DNA from 4 places in the Streptomyces sp. NPDC059695 genome. Region 2 is predicted to be linked to each of the others. Evidence: riboswitches for the same ligand, from Rfam matches in the RefSeq annotation. Region 2 holds a riboswitch; each other region holds the start of a gene.
The links. A riboswitch is a leader RNA that binds a small molecule or an ion and turns the genes downstream of it on or off. The one in region 2 is predicted to bind cobalamin.

Region 1 (4,180 bases), on a different contig from region 2:
CGGCAGGGAGGGGTGGGGCTGCCACCGGACGGACCCGGACGGCCCCCCTCCGCCCGGGGCGCGGCCGGGGGGGGCGGGGGAAGCGGAGGGATCGCCCGGTGGAGTGACATGGGTCTCCTCCTGGCGGTCCCCCGGCCGGATGGTTCTGTCCAGGGAGCGGAACCGGGTGACGGGGGAGGAAGCGGGGCAGGTCGTACGTGCCCCGGGAGGGCCCGGATTACCCGCGGTTGCCGGGTGACCGCATCGTGGACACCCGGACACCCGGGGGCCACAAGCGGAATGTCTTGACACCGGATAGGGACACCACGCCGCCCGGCTCAGTTCACCTTCCGTTCACCCAGGTTGCTTACGTTCGTCGAGCCACTGACGTCAAACGATTGCCTGGGTAAATGGAACACATCACGCTGCTGCTCGCCATTGTGGTCGTGACAGCTCTCGTGTTCGATTTCACGAACGGTTTCCACGACACCGCCAACGCGATGGCCACGACCATCTCGACCGGTGCTCTCAAGCCCAAGACGGCGGTGGCCATGTCCGCCGTGCTGAACCTCGTCGGAGCGTTCCTGTCCGTGGAGGTCGCCAAGACGATCTCCGGCGGGATCATCAACGAAGAGGGCATTCGCACAGAAGTGATCTTCGCGGCGCTCGTGGGCGCCATCCTGTGGAACCTGCTGACCTGGCTCCTGGGCCTGCCGTCCAGCTCGTCCCACGCCCTCTTCGGCGGTCTCATCGGCGCCGCGGTCATGTCGGCCGGCTGGTCCGCCGTGAACGCCCCGACCATCGTCACCAAGGTCCTGATCCCGGCCGTCGCCGCGCCGATCGTCGCCGGCCTCGCCGCGATGCTGGCCACCCGGCTGACGTTCAAGATCGGCGCCAAGACCGACGAGAAGCACACCGCCAAGGGCTACCGCGTCGGCCAGATCGCCTCCGCCGGTCTCGTCTCCCTCGCCCACGGCACCAACGACGCCCAGAAGACGATGGGCATCATCACCCTCGCCCTGGTCACGCAGGGCGTCGTCAGCCCCGGCTCGAACCCCCCGCTGTGGGTCGTCGTCTCCGCCGGTGTCGCCATCGCGCTCGGCACCTACCTCGGGGGCTGGCGCATCATCCGCACCATGGGCAAGGGCCTCACCGACCTCAAGCCGCAGCAGGGCTTCGCCGCCCAGACCAGCGCCGCCACGGTCATCCTCGCCTCCTCGCACCTCGGCTTCTCCCTCTCCACCACCCAGTCCTGCTCGGGTGCCGTGATGGGTGCCGGTCTCGGCCGCAAGGGCGGTGTCGTCCGCTGGTCGACCGCGACCCGGATGTTCGTCGCCTGGGGCCTGACGCTGCCCGCCGCCGGCCTCGTCGGCGCCGGTGCCGAGTTCCTCACCAAGCAGGGCCCCTGGGGCATCGTCGCCGTCGCGGTCCTGCTGGTCTCCGGGTCGGCCGTGATCTGGTCGCTGTCCCGCCGCAAGCCGGTCGACCAGCACAACGTCACCGCCGACGACCTGAACGGCGACTCCGAGCCCGCGGGCGTCGTGACCACCGCGATCGCGGCCGTCACCCCGCCGCCGGCCGGTTCCGTCGCCGCCGTCGCGGACGAGGACCTGAAGACCACCATCCCCGCGCCGGTCCCCACGGACCCGGCCGCTCCCCCGGCCCCCGCCGCCGCGGTCTAAGGAACTGGAACCAAGCATGAAGATCGACTGGGCAGCCCTCGGCTCCGTCTTCGGAGTCAGCCTCGTGGCGACCGTCGCCCTCGTGGGCCTCTTCACCCTCGGTGTCATCGGCCTCTCCAAGCAGGAGCAGGCCGCCGCCCAGGGAGGCTCCGCCGCCCTGGCCCGCACCGGCGCCTACGCCTGCTTCGCCCTGTGCCTGGCGGCCGTGGCGTACGGCATCTACCTGATCGTCGCCTGACGCACGCCGGGCGTGACAGGCGGGGCGGTCCGCACCTTCGGGTGCGGGCCGCCCCGCCGTCGTGTTTGTGGTGCTCCGCACAGTGACGCGGTGCAGGTCAAGGGTGAGTTGACGGCTGTTCTCGGCCGTGGTGGACTGCCGAGGCCATTACGGCGGCAGTAGAGGAAGTCCGGTGCGAATCCGGCGCGGTCCCGCCACTGTGACCGGATCCGACGGGTCCGGGAGTCAGGAACTCTCGCCGCCGGTCACGTCGATCCAGGGCGCGGACCCTGAGTGAGGACACAGCGCCATGCCCGGCCGCACCCTCCTGTTCCCCAGAGCCAGCCGCCTCTCCCCGGACGGATTCGCGTACGGCGCGGCCGCCGGACTCGCCGTCGACCTGCTCGTCGGCGATCCCCGACGCGGCCATCCGGTCGCCGCGTTCGGCCGGGCCGCGGCCCGCGTCGAGGACGCCCTGTGGCGCGACCACCGCGGCTGGGGCGCCCTGCACACCACCGTCTGCGCCGGCGCCACCGTCGCGGCCGCCGCCCTCGCCGCCCGTGCGGTACGGGGCAGCCGCGCGGGATCCGCCGCGCTCACCGCCGCGGCCGTCTGGTCCGTCGTCGGCGGCACGACCCTGGGGCGCGAGGCCCGCGCGATCGGCGGCGCCCTCGCCGCCGGGGACCTGGAGGTCGCCCGGGAGCGGCTGCCGCACCTGTGCGGGCGCGACCCGCAGTCCCTCGACGGCCCCGCGATGGCCCGCGCGGTCGTCGAGTCCGTCGCCGAGAACACCTCCGACGCCGTCGTGGGCGCCCTCTTCTGGGGAGCGGTCGCGGGCGTGCCCGGCCTGGTCGGCTTCCGCGCGGTCAACACCCTCGACGCGATGGTCGGCCACAAGTCCCCCCGCTACCGCAGGTACGGCTGGGCCTCGGCCCGCCTCGACGACCTGGCCGGCTGGCCCGGCGCCCGGCTGACCGCCGCCCTCGCCACCGTCGCCGGCGGGAACCCGCGCGGAGCCGTACGGGCCTGGCGGGCGGACGCCGCGAAGCACCCGAGCCCCAACGCGGGCCCCGTCGAGGCCTCCTTCGCGGGCGCCCTCGGCCTTCGGCTCGGGGGGACCCTCTCGTACGCCGGGCGGGTCGAGCACCGGCCCGTCCTCAACGGGGAGGGGCGGCCCGTCGAGGTCGCCGACATCGACCGCGCGGTCCGGCTCTCCCGCCGGGTCACCGGACTGACCCTGGCCGCCTGCGTGGGCGGCCGCATGATCGCGAGCGCGCTGAAGCGGAGGAACGCATGAGGGGTGGGGGGCTGCTCGTCGCCGGGACCACGTCCGACGCGGGCAAGAGCGTCGTCACGGCCGGCATCTGCCGCTGGCTGGTCCGGCAGGGCGTCAAGGTCGCACCGTTCAAGGGACAGAACATGTCCCTGAACTCCTTCGTCACCCGGGAGGGCGCCGAGATCGGCCGCGCCCAGGCCATGCAGGCCCAGGCCGCCCGGGTGGAGCCGACCGCGCTGATGAACCCGGTGCTGCTCAAGCCGGGCAGCGACCGCTCCAGCCAGGTCGTCCTGATGGGCAGGCCGGTCGGGGAGCTCAGTGCCCGCGGCTACCACGGCGGCCGGCAGAAGGAACTCCTCGAGCCGGTCCTCGCGTGCCTGGAGGAACTCCGGGGCACGTATGACGCCGTGATCTGCGAGGGGGCGGGGAGTCCGGCCGAGATCAACCTGCGGCGCACCGACATCGTGAACATGGGCATCGCGCGCGCCGCGAAGCTGCCCGTGGTCGTCGTCGGGGACATCGACCGCGGCGGGGTCTTCGCCCAGTTCTTCGGGACGACGGCGCTGCTGTCGCCCGAGGACCAGTCGCTCGTGGCCGGATACCTGGTCAACAAGTTCCGGGGCGACGTCACGCTGCTGGAACCGGGCCTCGACATGCTGCACGGGCTCACCGGGCGCCGGACCTTCGGCGTCCTGCCGTACGCGCACGGGCTCGGCATCGACGAGGAGGACGGCCTGCGGGTCTCCCTGCGGGGCACCGTCCGCGAGTCGGTCGTCGCGCCGCCGGTCGGCGCGGACGTGCTGCGGGTCGCCGTCTGCGCCGTCCCGCTGATGTCCAACTTCACCGACGTCGACGCGCTCGCCGCCGAACCGGGCGTGGTCGTCCGGTTCGTGGACCGGCCCGAGGAGCTCGTCGACGCCGACCTCGTCGTCGTGCCCGGCACCCGGGGAACGGTCAGGGCGCTCGCCTGGCTGCGGGAGAGGGGCCTCGCGGACGCGCTCGTGCGGCGCGCGGCCGAGGGCCGGC
Region 2 (4,180 bases):
TCGAAGAGCGGGCGGGTGGCCGGGAGCAGCGCTCCGACGAGATAGACGGCGGCGACGATCCCGGTCAGGGCGGCCGCCCACCGGGCGCCGCGGGCCCGTGTCCCGGCCGCCAGTCCCGCGTCCGCCGGCGTGCCGCCAGCCCAGCGGAGCACACCCAGGAGGACGGCGGAGACGACGACGGCCGCGAGCAGGTGGAGGGCGCCGGTCCAGGTGTGCAGCAGCAGGTTGGCCGCCACGAGAACGGCGACGGTGAGGGCGACGGCCGGCCAGGTGCCGAGGGGCCCGCGCCACCGGCCCGGCGGCGGGTCGCCGGTGGAACGGCGGCTTCGTACGACGGGCCGGCGGCCGTCCTCGGGATCACGGCGGGACACGGGAGTGAGTCCGTCCTTCCGCTGCGCGGGATCGTTCCGCCCGTCCCTTCGGTCCCGGGCGTGGCGGCCGAGGGCGCGGTCGAGGGTTACGAGCGGTCCCGCTTGAGCGAGTCCATGATTCCCTCGGCGCGGTGCCGCACGCTCTTCGCCTTCTCGCGGAACCTGGCCTTCGCCTGGTCCGTCCTGCCCTCGGCCTCCAGGCGCTCGTGACCGGTGATCCTGCCGGCGATCTCCTTGAGCCTGCCCTTGGCCTTGTCCATGGCGTCGCTCATGCTCGCGACCCTCCGTCCGGTCGGTTCCCACCCTCCACGCTAGGTTCGGACGACCCCGGGTGCGCGTCGGCCGGGCCCGGCGCCGGCGCACCCGGTCCGGGCCTCCCGTCCGTGCCCGGCCTCGCCCCGTGCGCTCCTCACGAGGTGAGGCGGCCCCCAGACGATGGGTGCAGACTTGTACTGGACCCGGGGGACGGGAGGAGGACGCATGACCACTCCACAGGACTCCGCACCCGGCGCCGGCCCGCAGGGGACTCCCGCGGCCGACCCGGCGGATCAGCTGGCACGTCTCGGCCGTTCCTGGACCTGGCTCCTCGGCGCGGCGTTGGCGACCCTCGTACCCGGCATCCTGCTGCTCGTCTGGCCAGACGTCACCCTGCACGTCGTGGCCGTGCTGATCGGGCTCTACCTGCTGGCGATCGGCGTCTTCCGTTTCGTGTCCGTGTTCGGCCGCGACAGCGGCGACCGCGTGCCCGGCCTGATCGTGGCCGTCCTGTGCGTCCTCGGCGGAGTGCTGTGTCTGAGGAACCCGCTCCAGACGATCGCCGCGCTCTCGCTGATCGTCGGCGCCGTGTGGCTGGTCTCCGGCATCGTCACCCTCTACTCCGCCATCGCCACCAAGAACATGCCGCACCGCGGCGTCGTCATGGCCGTCGGGATCCTCGGCATCGTCGCCGGCATCGTGGTCCTGGCGCTTCCGACGGAGTCGGCCCGGGCCCTGACGCGGCTGCTCGGACTGTGGCTCGTCCTCCTCGGCCTGGCCGAGGCCGCGGTCGCCCTGGCCTGGCGGTCGGCCCTGCGCAGAGCGGGCATCACGGGCCGTGGAGCGTCCGGCCCGGGCACCTGATTCCGCGCGAGCGCCCTCGCCCCGACCCGAAGTGACCCCTCGTCGGTTTCGCGCCCGAATCCTGGACGTCGCTCGCCACCGGGCGATCGCGCGCCCTAGGGTGTCGTCTGCAGCTGGTTCGCCCCGTCCGCCAGGCGGGATGCGTCGTAAGAGGGAACCCGGTGGGAATCCGGGACTGCCCCGCAGCGGTGAGCGGGAACGACCGCCGTCATAGCACTGGGTCCGGACCACGGTCCTGGGAAGCGACGGCCAGTAGGTGTCCTCCACGAGGAGGGTGTGCCCGCGAGTCCGAAGACCTGCCCGTTGCCCGTACGCGGACGCATTCCGCGTACGGACATCCCGGTGACCTCGTGGGCGGGTCGGCGTACACAGCGAGCGGCACACGCGGCGTCCTCCGTCGGCGCGGTCCGTACGCTCTGGCGTTCCTTCGCGTCCACCCCGTCTCCGGGTGTTCTGGACACGTCTCGCGAAGGAGAGTTCCGTGACAGCGAAGCCCGCGGCCGCACGAGCCACCGTGTACGGCTACCCCCGCCAGGGTCGGCACCGCGAACTGAAGAAGGCCGTCGAGGGTTACTGGAAGGGCCGCGTCACCGCCGACGCCCTCCGGTCCACCGCCGCCGGCCTGCGTCGCTCCCACTGGCGGCAGCTGGCCGACGCCGGCATCCACGAAGTGCCCACCGGTGACTTCTCGTACTACGACCACGTCCTGGACACCAGCGTGATGGTCGGTGCCGTCCCGGCACGCCACCGCGCCGCCGTCGAGGCGGACGCGCTCGACGGGTACTTCGCGATGGCCCGCGGCACCCGGGACGTCGCGCCGCTGGAGATGACCAAGTGGTTCGACACCAACTACCACTACCTGGTCCCCGAACTCGGGCCGGACACCGTCTTCACCGCCGACTCCGCCCGGCAGGTCGCCGAGTTCGGGGAGGCCCTCGCGCTCGGGCACGCTCCCCGCCCCGTGCTGGTCGGCCCCGTCACGTACCTGCTGCTCGCCAAGCCCGCCCCGGGCGTCCCCGACGGCTTCGAGCCGCTGACCCTCCTCGACCGGCTCCTCCCGGTCTACGCCGACGTGCTCGCCGATCTGCGCGCGGCGGGCGCCGAGTGGGTCCAGCTGGACGAGCCCGCCCTGGTCCAGGACCGCACCCCGGCCGAGCTGGAGGCCGCCGCCCGCGCCTACCGCGAGCTGGGCGCGGCCACCGACCGGCCGAAGCTGCTCGTCGCCTCGTACTTCGACCGGCTCGGCGACGCCCTCAAGGTGCTGGCCGCGGCCCCGGTGGAGGGTCTCGCCCTCGACTTCACCGGCTCCGCCGCCGCGAACCTGGACGACCTCGCCGCGGTCGGCGGGCTGCCGGGCAAGCGGCTGGTCGCGGGCGTCGTCAACGGACGCAACGTCTGGATCGACGACCACCGGAAGTCCCTCGCCACCCTGGGCACCCTGCTCGGCCTCGCCGGCCGGGTCGACGTCGCCGCGTCCTGCTCGCTGCTGCACGTCCCGCTGGACGCGGCCGCGGAGGAGGACATGGACCCGCGGATCCGCCGCTGGCTGGCCTTCGCCCGCCAGAAGACCGACGAGGTCGTGACCCTCGCCAAGGGCCTCTCCCACGGCACCGACGCGATCAGCGCCGAACTGGCCGCCAACCGGGCCGCCCTCGCCTCCCGCGCCGGCTCCGCGCTCACCCGCGACCCCGCCGTCCGTGCCCGTACCGCCGCCGTCACCGACGCGGACGGCCGGCGTTCCCAGCCGTACGCCGAACGCTCCGCGGCCCAGCGGGCCCACCTGGGGCTTCCCGCGCTTCCGACCACCACCATCGGCTCGTTCCCCCAGACCGACGAGCTCCGCGCGGCCCGCGCCGATCTGCGGGCCGGCCGGATCGACGCCGCCGGGTACGAGGAGCGGATCAGGGACGAGATCCGCGAGGTGATCTCCTTCCAGGAGCGGACCGGCGTCGACGTGCTGGTGCACGGCGAGCCCGAGCGCAACGACATGGTGCAGTACTTCGCCGAGCAGCTGACGGGCTACGTCGCCACGCGGCACGGCTGGGTGCAGTCGTACGGCACCCGATACGTCCGCCCGCCCGTCCTCGCCGGGGACGTCTCCCGTCCCGGGCCGATGACGGTGCGCTGGACGACGTACGCCCAGGCGCAGACGTCCCGGCCGGTCAAGGGCATGCTGACCGGTCCGGTGACCATGCTCGCGTGGTCGTTCGTGCGGGACGACCAGCCGCCGGCCGACACCGCCCGGCAGGTGGCGCTCGCCCTGCGCGACGAGGTGGCCGACCTGGAGGCGGCCGGCACCTCGGTCATCCAGGTCGACGAGCCGGCCCTGCGCGAGACCCTGCCGCTGCGGGCCGCCGACCACGCGGGCTACCTGGCCTGGGCGACCGAGTCGTTCCGGCTCACCACCGCCGGCGTGCGGCCGGACACCCAGATCCACACCCACATGTGCTACGCCGAGTTCGGCGACATCGTCCGGGCCATCGACGACCTCGACGCCGACGTCATCAGCCTGGAGGCCGCCCGCTCCCACATGCGGGTCGCCGACGAGCTCGCCGCCCACGGCTACTCGCGCGAGGCCGGTCCGGGAGTCTGGGACATCCACTCCCCACGCGTCCCGGGCACCGCCGAGGCCGCCGCGCTCCTGCGCAAGGGCCTGGGCGCCATCCCGGCCGGGCGTCTGTGGGTCAACC
Region 3 (4,180 bases), on a different contig from region 2:
CGCGCAGGATGGACAGGACCAGGTTGACCCGGGCCTCGCCCTCCGGGGCGCCGCCGAGGACGTGCAGTCCGTCGCGGATCTGGGCGTCCTTGACCTCGCACAGCCAGCCGTCGACGTGCAGCAGGAAGTCGTCGAAGCCGTCGTCCTCCGGGCGCTCCTGAAGACCGAGGTCGTGGTCGAGCTTGGCGGCCTGGATCAGGGTCCAGATCTGGGCGCGGATCGCGGGCAGCTTCGCCGGGTCCATGGAGGAGATCTGCGCGTACTCGTCGAGCAGCTGCTCCAGGCGCGCGATGTCGCCGTACGAGTCGGCGCGGGCCATCGGCGGCACCAGGTGGTCGACGAGGGTCGCGTGCACGCGCCGCTTGGCCTGGGTGCCCTCGCCCGGGTCGTTCACGAGGAACGGGTAGATCAGCGGGATGTCGCCGAGGGCCGCGTCGGGACCGCAGGCGGCGGACAGGCCGGCGTTCTTGCCGGGCAGCCACTCCAGGTTGCCGTGCTTGCCCAGGTGGACCATGGCGTCGGCGCCGAAGCCGCCGTCCTCGGCGCGGGCGGCGATCCAGCGGTAGGCGGCCAGGTAGTGGTGGGACGGCGGGAGATCGGGGTCGTGGTAGATCGCGATCGGGTTCTCGCCGAAGCCGCGCGGCGGCTGGATGAGGACCAGCAGGTTCCCGCGCCGCAGGGCGGCGAGGACGATGTCGCCCTCCGGGTTGCGGGACCGGTCCAGGAACATCTCGCCGGGCGCCGGGCCCCAGTGCTCCTCGACGTGGGTGCGCAGTTCCTCGGGCAGGGTCGCGTACCAGCGCTTGTAGTCGGCGGCCGGGATGCGGACCGGGTTCTTCGCCAGCTGCTCCTCGGTGAGCCAGTCCTGGTCGTGACCGCCGGCCTCGATGAGGGCGTAGATCAGCTCGTCGCCGTCGCCGGAGACCACACCGGGGAGGTCCGCCTCGGGGCCGAAGTCGTAGCCCTCGGCGATGAGGCGGCGGAGCAGGGAGACGGCGGAGGCCGGGGTGTCGAGACCGACCGCGTTGCCGATGCGGGAGTGCTTCGTCGGGTACGCGGAGAGGACGAGCGCCAGCCGCTTCTCGGCGTTCGGGATGTGGCGGAGCCGGGCGTGCCGGACGGCGATCCCGGCGACGCGGGCCGCGCGCTCGGCGTCGGCGACGTACGCGGGCAGACCGTCGGCGTCGATCTCCTTGAAGGAGAACGGGACGGTGATGAGACGGCCGTCGAACTCGGGCACGGCGACCTGGCTGGCGGCGTCCAGCGGGGACAGGCCCTCGTCGTTCTCCTCCCACGCCGACCGCGATCCGGTCAGGCACAGCGCCTGGAGGATCGGCACGTCGAGCGCGGCGAGCGCGCCCGCGTCCCAGGCCTCCTCGTCGCCGCCGGCCTGGGCCTCGGCGGGCTTGGTGCCGCCGGCCGCGAGGACGGTCGTGACGATCGCGTCGGCCGTGCGCAGCGTCTCGACGAGCTCCGCCTCGGGGGCCCGCAGGGACGCCACGTACAGCGGGAGGGCCCGCGCGCCGGCGTCCTCGATCGCCCCGCACAGGGCGTCGACGAAGGCGGTGTTCCCGCTCATGTGGTGGGCGCGGTAGTAGAGCACGGCGATCGTCGGACCGTCGGTGTCCCTCGCGACGCGGTCCAGCGGGCCCCACGTGGGGGCGGCGGCCGGGGCCTCGAAGCCGTGGCCGGTGAGCAGGACGGTGTCGGAGAGGAAGCGGGCCAGCTGCTCCAGGTTGGCCGGGCCGCCGTGCGCCAGATAGGCGTGCGCCTCGGTGGCGACGCCGACCGGGACGGTGGAGGCCTCCATGAGCTGGGCGTCGGGGGCCTGTTCGCCGCTCAGCACGACGACCGGCTTCCCGGCGGCCAGGATCGTGTCCAGGCCCTCCTGCCAGGAGCGGACGCCGCCGAGGAGCCGGACGAGGACGAGGTCGACGCCGTCGAGCAGGGCGGGGAGATCGGCCAGGGGGAGGCGGGAGGGGTTGGCGAAGCGGTACTCCACCGGCCCTCCGGCCGCGCGGGCGCTGAGCAGGTCGGTGTCGGAGTGCGACAGCAGCAGGAGCATGGCGAGGCTCAGGCCTTCCTCGGGGTTGTCCGCGCCCCGGGTGGTCGTATGGACGGCGGGAGTTCCTGACTCACCCGTGGGTACGGGCTCACAGTGGCGGGACCGCGCCGGATTCTCACCGGGCTTCCTCCCCGGGGTCCTGGGACCCCATGCCGATCTGCATCCTAGATCGTGGCGTCGGCGCGCCCCAGGGAGCGGCGGGGTCGACCGGATCACACCCGGTGGCCGGCCGGTTCCCCGTGGGTATGCTCGCCGCCATGCCGCCCACCCCACCCCCGGCGCCCGAACCGGGCGAACCTCGCGTACGGGACCGTGGCGACGCCTGCCCCGGGGCGCTGCGCCTGCACCCCGCCGACGACGGACGCCTGGCCCGACTGCGCCTGCCCGCAGGCCGTCTGACGGCCCATCAGGCCGAGGTCCTGGCCGACGTGGCCGAGACGCTCGGCGACGGGCGGATCAGCATCACCTCGCGCGGCAACGCGGAGCTGCGCGGCCTCGCCGGGGACTGCGGGGCGGAGCTCGCCGCCCTCCTGGCGGGGGCGGGCCTGCTGCCCTCCCCCACGCACGAGCGCGTCCGCAACATCGTGGCCTCGCCCGGCGCGGGACTCGACGGACTCGGCCACGCGGACGTGCAGTTGTGGGCCCGCGCCCTGGACACCGCCCTGTGCGCCGAACCCCGGGCGGCGTCCCTTTCGGGACGGTTCCTGTTCGTCCTGGACGACGGGCGCGGGGACGTCGCCGGGCTCGGCGGCGATGTGAGCTTGATCGCAGGACCGGACGGGTCCGCCCTGCTGCGGCTCGGCTCCCGGGCCTTCCGCCTCGCCGCCGCCGACGCCGTGCGGGCCGCGCTCGCCGCCACCCTCGCGTTCCTCGACGCCGCCGAGGCCGCGGGGACCGGGGCCTGGCGCCCGCACGAGCTGCCCGGCACCCACACACCCGACTGGGCCGGGGCGCTCGCGCGGGCCGGGATCACGGCGCAGCCCGTACCCGCGCCGCCGCTTCCCGTGTCCCCGCCGCCCGCGCCCGGGCCGCTCGGCGACCGCGCCCTGCACGTCCTCGCCCCGCTCGGCCGGCTGACCGCCGCCCAGCTGCGGGCCCTGGCCGAAGGCGCCGCCGAGCTCCGGCTCACCCCCTGGCGGGGCGCGGTCGTGGTGACCGACCCCGGCAGGCTCCCCGCCCTGGAGCCGTACGGCCTGATCACCCGGCCCGGTCTGCCCTCCGTCGGGGTCAGCGCCTGCACCGGACGCCCCGGCTGCGCCAAGTCCCTCGCCGACGTACGGACGGACGCCGGCCTGGTCCGCCACGGAGGCCTGCCCGTCCACTGGTCCGGGTGCGAGCGCCGCTGCGGCCACCCGCGCGGCACCTGGATCGACGTCCTCGCCACCGGCGACGACAGCTACCTGGTGGACGGCGTCCCCACCCCCCGTACCGCCCTGCCCGAAGCAGTGACCAAGGCCCGCACGACGAGATGAGCGAGAGCACCAGGATGTTCGACTACGAGAAGGACGGGACGGAGATCTACCGCCGGTCCTTTGCCACGATCCGCGCCGAGGCGGACCTCGCGGACCTGCCCGCCGACGTCGCCATGGTGGCCGTCCGGATGATCCACGCCTGCGGCATGACCGACCTCGTGCAGGACATCGCGTACTCCCCGCGGGTCGTCGCGAACGCCCGCGCGGCCCTCCGCGCCGGCGCGCCCGTTCTCTGCGACGCCCAGATGGTCGCCAGCGGCGTCACCCGCAAGCGGCTGCCCGCCGACAACGAGGTGCTCTGCGCGCTGTCCGACCCGGCCGTCCCGGCCCTCGCCGCCGAGCTCGGCACCACCCGCTCCGCCGCCGCCCTGGAGCTGTGGCGGGACCGCCTCGAAGGCTCCGTCGTCGCCATCGGCAACGCGCCGACCGCGCTCTTCCACCTCCTGGAGATGATCGCGAAGGGCGCCGGGAGGCCCGCCGCCGTCCTCGGCATCCCCGTCGGCTTCATCGGCGCCGCCGAGTCCAAGGACGCGCTGGCCGAGAACACCCTCGGCCTCGACTACCTGGTCGTACGGGGCCGGCGCGGCGGCAGCGCGATCACGGCCGCCGCGATCAACGCCCTCGCCCACGAAGCGGAGATCCA
Region 4 (4,180 bases), on a different contig from region 2:
AGCGCCCGGTCGGCGACCGAGAAGCCCGTGTCGGTGGCGAACCGCTTCGCCATGGCGCAGAGTTGGACCGCCTGGGGGTCGCCGCGGTCGAGGGCCTCGGCGGCCTGCCGTACCAGCGCGCGGGCGGCCGTCAGTTCGGTGGCCATGTCGGCGAGCCGGAACTGCAGAGCCTGGGCGTCGAGCAGCCGGGCGCCGAAGGCCTCGCGGTCGGCGAGATGCGTGAGGCTGCGGTCGAGTGCGCTCTGGGCGCCGCCGAGGGAGCAGGCGGCGATGCCGAGGCGGCCGCCGTTGAGCCCGTGCATGGCGATGCGGAAGCCTTCGCCCTCGGTGCCGAGGCGCCGGTCGGCGGGGATCCTCACCGCGTCGAGGACGACCTGCCGGGTGGGCTGCGCGTTCCAGCCCATCTTGCGCTCGTTCGCGCCGAACGAGACGCCCGGGTCGCCGCGCTCCACGACGAAGGCGGAGATCCCGCCGGGGCCGGCCCCTCCGGTGCGGGCCAGGACGACGTACAGGTCGGAGGCACCGGCGCCGGAGATGAACTGCTTCACTCCGCTCAGGACGTAGTGGTCGCCGTCCCGCTCGGCCCGGGTGCGCAGGGCGGCGGCGTCCGATCCCGCGCCGGGTTCGGTGAGGCAGTAGCTGCCCAGGGTCTCGGCGGCACAGAGGCCGGGCAGCCAGCGGGCACGCTGGGCGGGGTCTCCGTACCGGTCGATCATCCAGGCGACCATGTTGTGGATGGAGAGATAGCCGGCGATCGAGGGGCAGCCGGTCGCCAGGGTCTCGAAGACGAGGACGCCGTCGGCCCGGCTCAGGCCGGAGCCGCCGCACTCCTCCCGTACGTACACGCCGCCGAGCCCGAGCGCGGCGGCGCGGCGGATGACGTCGACGGGGAACTGCTTGTCCTGGTCCCAGGTCACCGCGTACGGGGCGAGCTGTTCCTGGGCGAAGTCGAGGGTGACTTCGGCGAGGGCCAGTTGGTCCTCGGTGAGGGTGGTCACGGCGCTCATCCCATCGTCGGCATGGTGAAGCTCGCGCCTTCCTTGACCCCGGAGGGCCAGCGGGAGGTCACGGTCTTGGTGCGGGTGTAGAAGCGGATGGCGTCGGGGCCGTGCTGGTTCAGGTCGCCGAATCCGGACCGCTTCCAGCCGCCGAAGGTGTGGTACGCCACCGGGACCGGGATGGGGACGTTCACGCCGACCATGCCGGTGTTGACACGCCGGGTGAAGTCGCGGGCGGTGTCGCCGTCGCGGGTGAAGATGGCCACGCCGTTGCCGTACGGGTGCTCGCTCGGGAGCCGGAGCGCGGACTCGTAGTCGGCGGCCCGTGCCACGCACAGCACCGGGCCGAAGATCTCCTCCTGGTAGATCCGCATGGACGGCGTGACGCGGTCGAAGAGGGAGGCTCCCGCGAAGAAGCCGTTCTCGTGGCCGGGGAGGGTGAAACCCCTTCCGTCGACGACGAGTTCCGCACCTTCGTCGACGCCGATGCCGACGTACCGGTCGACCCGGTCCAGGGCGTCCTTGCTGACGAGGGGCCCGAAGTCGGCGTCCGGGTCGTCGGAGGTGCCGATGCGCAGGGAGACGATGCGCTCCTTCAGCCTCGCCACCAGCGCGTCGGCGGTCTCCTCGCCGACAGGGACGGCGACGGAGATCGCCATGCACCGCTCGCCGGCCGAGCCGTACCCGGCGCCGATCAGCGCTTCAGCAGCCTGGTCGAGGTCCGCGTCCGGCATCACGATCATGTGGTTCTTGGCCCCGCCGAAGCACTGGGCGCGCTTTCCGTGCGCGGCGGCGGTGGCGTAGAGGTGCGCGGCGATCGGGGTGGAGCCGACGAAGCCGAGGGCCTGGACGCGAGGGTTTTCGAGGAGGGTGTCGACGGCCTCTTTGCCTCCGTTGACCACGTTCAGCACACCGGGCGGCAGTCCGGCCTCCAGGAACAGCTCGGCGAGCCGCAGGGGTACGGAGGGGTCGCGCTCGGAGGGCTTGAGGATGAAGGCGTTTCCACAGGCCAGGGCCGGTGCGGCCTTCCACAGCGGAATCATCGCGGGGAAGTTGAAGGGGGTGATCCCGGCGACGACACCCAGCGGGCTGCGGAGCGAGTGCACGTCGATGCCGGTGCCGGCGTTGTCGGTGAACTCGCCCTTGAGGAGGTGCGGGATGCCCGCGGCGAACTCGACGACCTCCAGGCCGCGTTGGAGGTCCCCGTGCGCGTCGGCGACGGTCTTGCCGTGCTCGGAGGAAAGCAGCCGTGCCAGGGAGTCCCTTTCCGCCTCGACGAGTTGGAGGAAGCGCAGCAGGACGCGTGCGCGTCGCTGCGGGTTCCACCGGCCCCATTCCCGCTGGGCCTCCTCGGAGGCGGCGATCGCCGCCTCCGTGTCGGCGCGCCCGGCCAGGGGGACCCTGGCCTGGACGGCACCGGTGTTGGGGTCGTACACGTCGGCGAAGGAGCCGGACGTGCCGGCGGTGTGCTTGCCGCCGATGAAATGGGTGAGTTCGCGGACCATCGAAGCCTGCTCTCGTCAGGTACGGATCCGAGGAGGGCGCGGCGAGGACCGCGAGGACGGCACCGATCGGGGTGCGCGCACGCGGGTCCTGCCGCGGGACAGGGGAAGGCGAGGACGCCTTCGTCGAGTCACGAACGCGGGGACAGGGCCTCGGGGTTCGGGTACTCCGCCGGATCACCAGGGTCGTGGTCACGTACCGGTGCCATGCGTGTCTGCTCCATCCTCGTGGACAACACGGAACACCCCACGGCCGGTATCCTGACTCCCGGATCAGCGCATGCTCTCCGGCCTTCCCGACGGATGGTTTCCGTCAGTGGCCTGACCTGCTGGAAGAGCACACTCCCCGGTCACAGTGGCGGGACCGCGCCGGAATCACACCGGCTTCCCTGCACCGCGGGCTCGTCACGAACATATAGTTGGACGTCCTAGTAAGTCCACCCCCACCCACGGCGCGGCGACGCCATCCGGACAGGCGCCGGCCGGAGCCCGGTGCACCGCCTAGGCTCGGGTCATGCGCATCGTCTCCTTGCTGCCTGCGGCGACCGACATCGTGGCCCAGCTCGGGCTGGCCGCGGACCTGGTGGGACGGACCCACGAGTGCGACTGGCCGCCGCGGGATGTGGCCGGCGTCCCGGTGGTCACGTCCGCCGAGTTCTCGTCGGACGCACTGAGCAGCCGGGAGATCTCGGCCGCGGTCGGCGGGGCCGCGCACGGCGGCTCCTCGCTCTACACCCTGGACGCCGAGGCGCTTTCCGCTCTCGCGCCCGATGTCGTGCTCACCCAGGACCTGTGCGACGTCTGCGCGGTGTCCTACGAGGCCGTCTCACGCGCGGTGCGCGTCCTCGACGGCGGTCCTCGCGTCCTCAGTCTGGAGCCCCGCACCCTGGACGACGTCCTGGACTGCCTGGTCACGGTCGGCGACCTGCTGGGCGTACGGGAGCGGGCCGAGCGGCGGCGCGAGGAACTGCGCGATCGGCTGGCCGCGGTACGCGGACTCACGGCGGGTCGGGCCCGGCCCAGGGTGGTGGCCGTCGAGTGGCTCGATCCGCTGTGGCCCGCGGGGCACTGGGTGCCCGAGCAGATCACCTGCGCCGGCGGCGAACCGCTTCTCGCCGCTCCCGGAGAGCACACGAAGCCGATGACCTGGGAGGCCGTCCGGGCCGCCCGACCCGACGTCCTCCTGGTCCTGCCCTGCGGCTTCCCGCCCGAACGGACCGTGCGCGAGCGCGACCTGCTGACCTCCCTCCCCGGGTGGGACGATCTGCCCGCGGTACGGTCCGGCGCGGTATGGGTGCTGGACGGGCCCGCCTACTTCAACCGGCCGGGCCCCCGGGTCGTACGCGGCGCGGAGGTTCTGGCGCACGTCCTCCACGGGGTCCGGGCGGGAGACCCCGTGACGACGACCGAGGCCTTCCTCCTGCCCTGATCCACGGCTCAGGCCGACGGGTCGGCGACCGGGTACGGGACGAACGTGCTGGCGTTCTGGTCGATCCGGAGCGGACGCCCGAGCGGCGGGGCCGCGCGCTGGGGGGGGCAGTCGAGGCGCTCGCAGACGCGGCAGCCCATGCCGATCGGGGTCGCCGCCGCCGCGTTGTCCAGATCCAGGCCGTCCGAGTACACCAGCCGGTGGGCGTGGCGCAGCTCGCAGCCGAGGCCGATGGCGAAGGTCTTGCCGGG

Region 1: linked by a shared signal. The riboswitch ahead of ACFV2S_RS09045 (cobalamin biosynthesis protein) and the one ahead of metE (5-methyltetrahydropteroyltriglutamate--homocysteine S-methyltransferase) in region 2 are both predicted to bind cobalamin.
Region 3: linked by a shared signal. The riboswitch ahead of cobN (cobaltochelatase subunit CobN) and the one ahead of metE (5-methyltetrahydropteroyltriglutamate--homocysteine S-methyltransferase) in region 2 are both predicted to bind cobalamin.
Region 4: linked by a shared signal. The riboswitch ahead of ACFV2S_RS05545 (CoA-acylating methylmalonate-semialdehyde dehydrogenase) and the one ahead of metE (5-methyltetrahydropteroyltriglutamate--homocysteine S-methyltransferase) in region 2 are both predicted to bind cobalamin.

The regions. Positions count from the first base shown of each region.
Region 1 covers NZ_JBHWFF010000005.1:246,695-250,874, reverse strand. Annotated here, with positions in the region: gene ACFV2S_RS09055 (anion permease) at 390-1,661, shown strand; gene ACFV2S_RS09050 (hypothetical protein) at 1,678-1,899, shown strand; cobalamin riboswitch at 2,022-2,154, shown strand; gene ACFV2S_RS09045 (cobalamin biosynthesis protein) at 2,189-3,175, shown strand; gene ACFV2S_RS09040 (cobyric acid synthase) at 3,172-4,180, shown strand, end outside.
Region 2 covers NZ_JBHWFF010000016.1:104,805-108,984, forward strand. Annotated here, with positions in the region: gene ACFV2S_RS21205 (CPBP family intramembrane glutamic endopeptidase) at 1-371, opposite strand, end outside; gene ACFV2S_RS21210 (CsbD family protein) at 458-643, opposite strand; gene ACFV2S_RS21215 (HdeD family acid-resistance protein) at 852-1,490, shown strand; cobalamin riboswitch at 1,588-1,809, shown strand; partial or broken gene metE (5-methyltetrahydropteroyltriglutamate--homocysteine S-methyltransferase) at 1,972-4,180, shown strand, end outside.
Region 3 covers NZ_JBHWFF010000023.1:116,280-120,459, reverse strand. Annotated here, with positions in the region: gene cobN (cobaltochelatase subunit CobN) at 1-2,065, opposite strand, end outside; cobalamin riboswitch at 2,106-2,231, opposite strand; gene ACFV2S_RS26775 (cobalamin biosynthesis protein CobG) at 2,311-3,537, shown strand; gene ACFV2S_RS26770 (precorrin-8X methylmutase) at 3,552-4,180, shown strand, end outside.
Region 4 covers NZ_JBHWFF010000003.1:70,944-75,123, reverse strand. Annotated here, with positions in the region: gene ACFV2S_RS05550 (acyl-CoA dehydrogenase family protein) at 1-1,007, opposite strand, end outside; gene ACFV2S_RS05545 (CoA-acylating methylmalonate-semialdehyde dehydrogenase) at 1,004-2,503, opposite strand; cobalamin riboswitch at 2,734-2,914, opposite strand; gene ACFV2S_RS05540 (cobalamin-binding protein) at 3,015-3,929, shown strand; partial or broken gene ACFV2S_RS05535 (short-chain fatty acyl-CoA regulator family protein) at 3,938-4,180, opposite strand, start outside.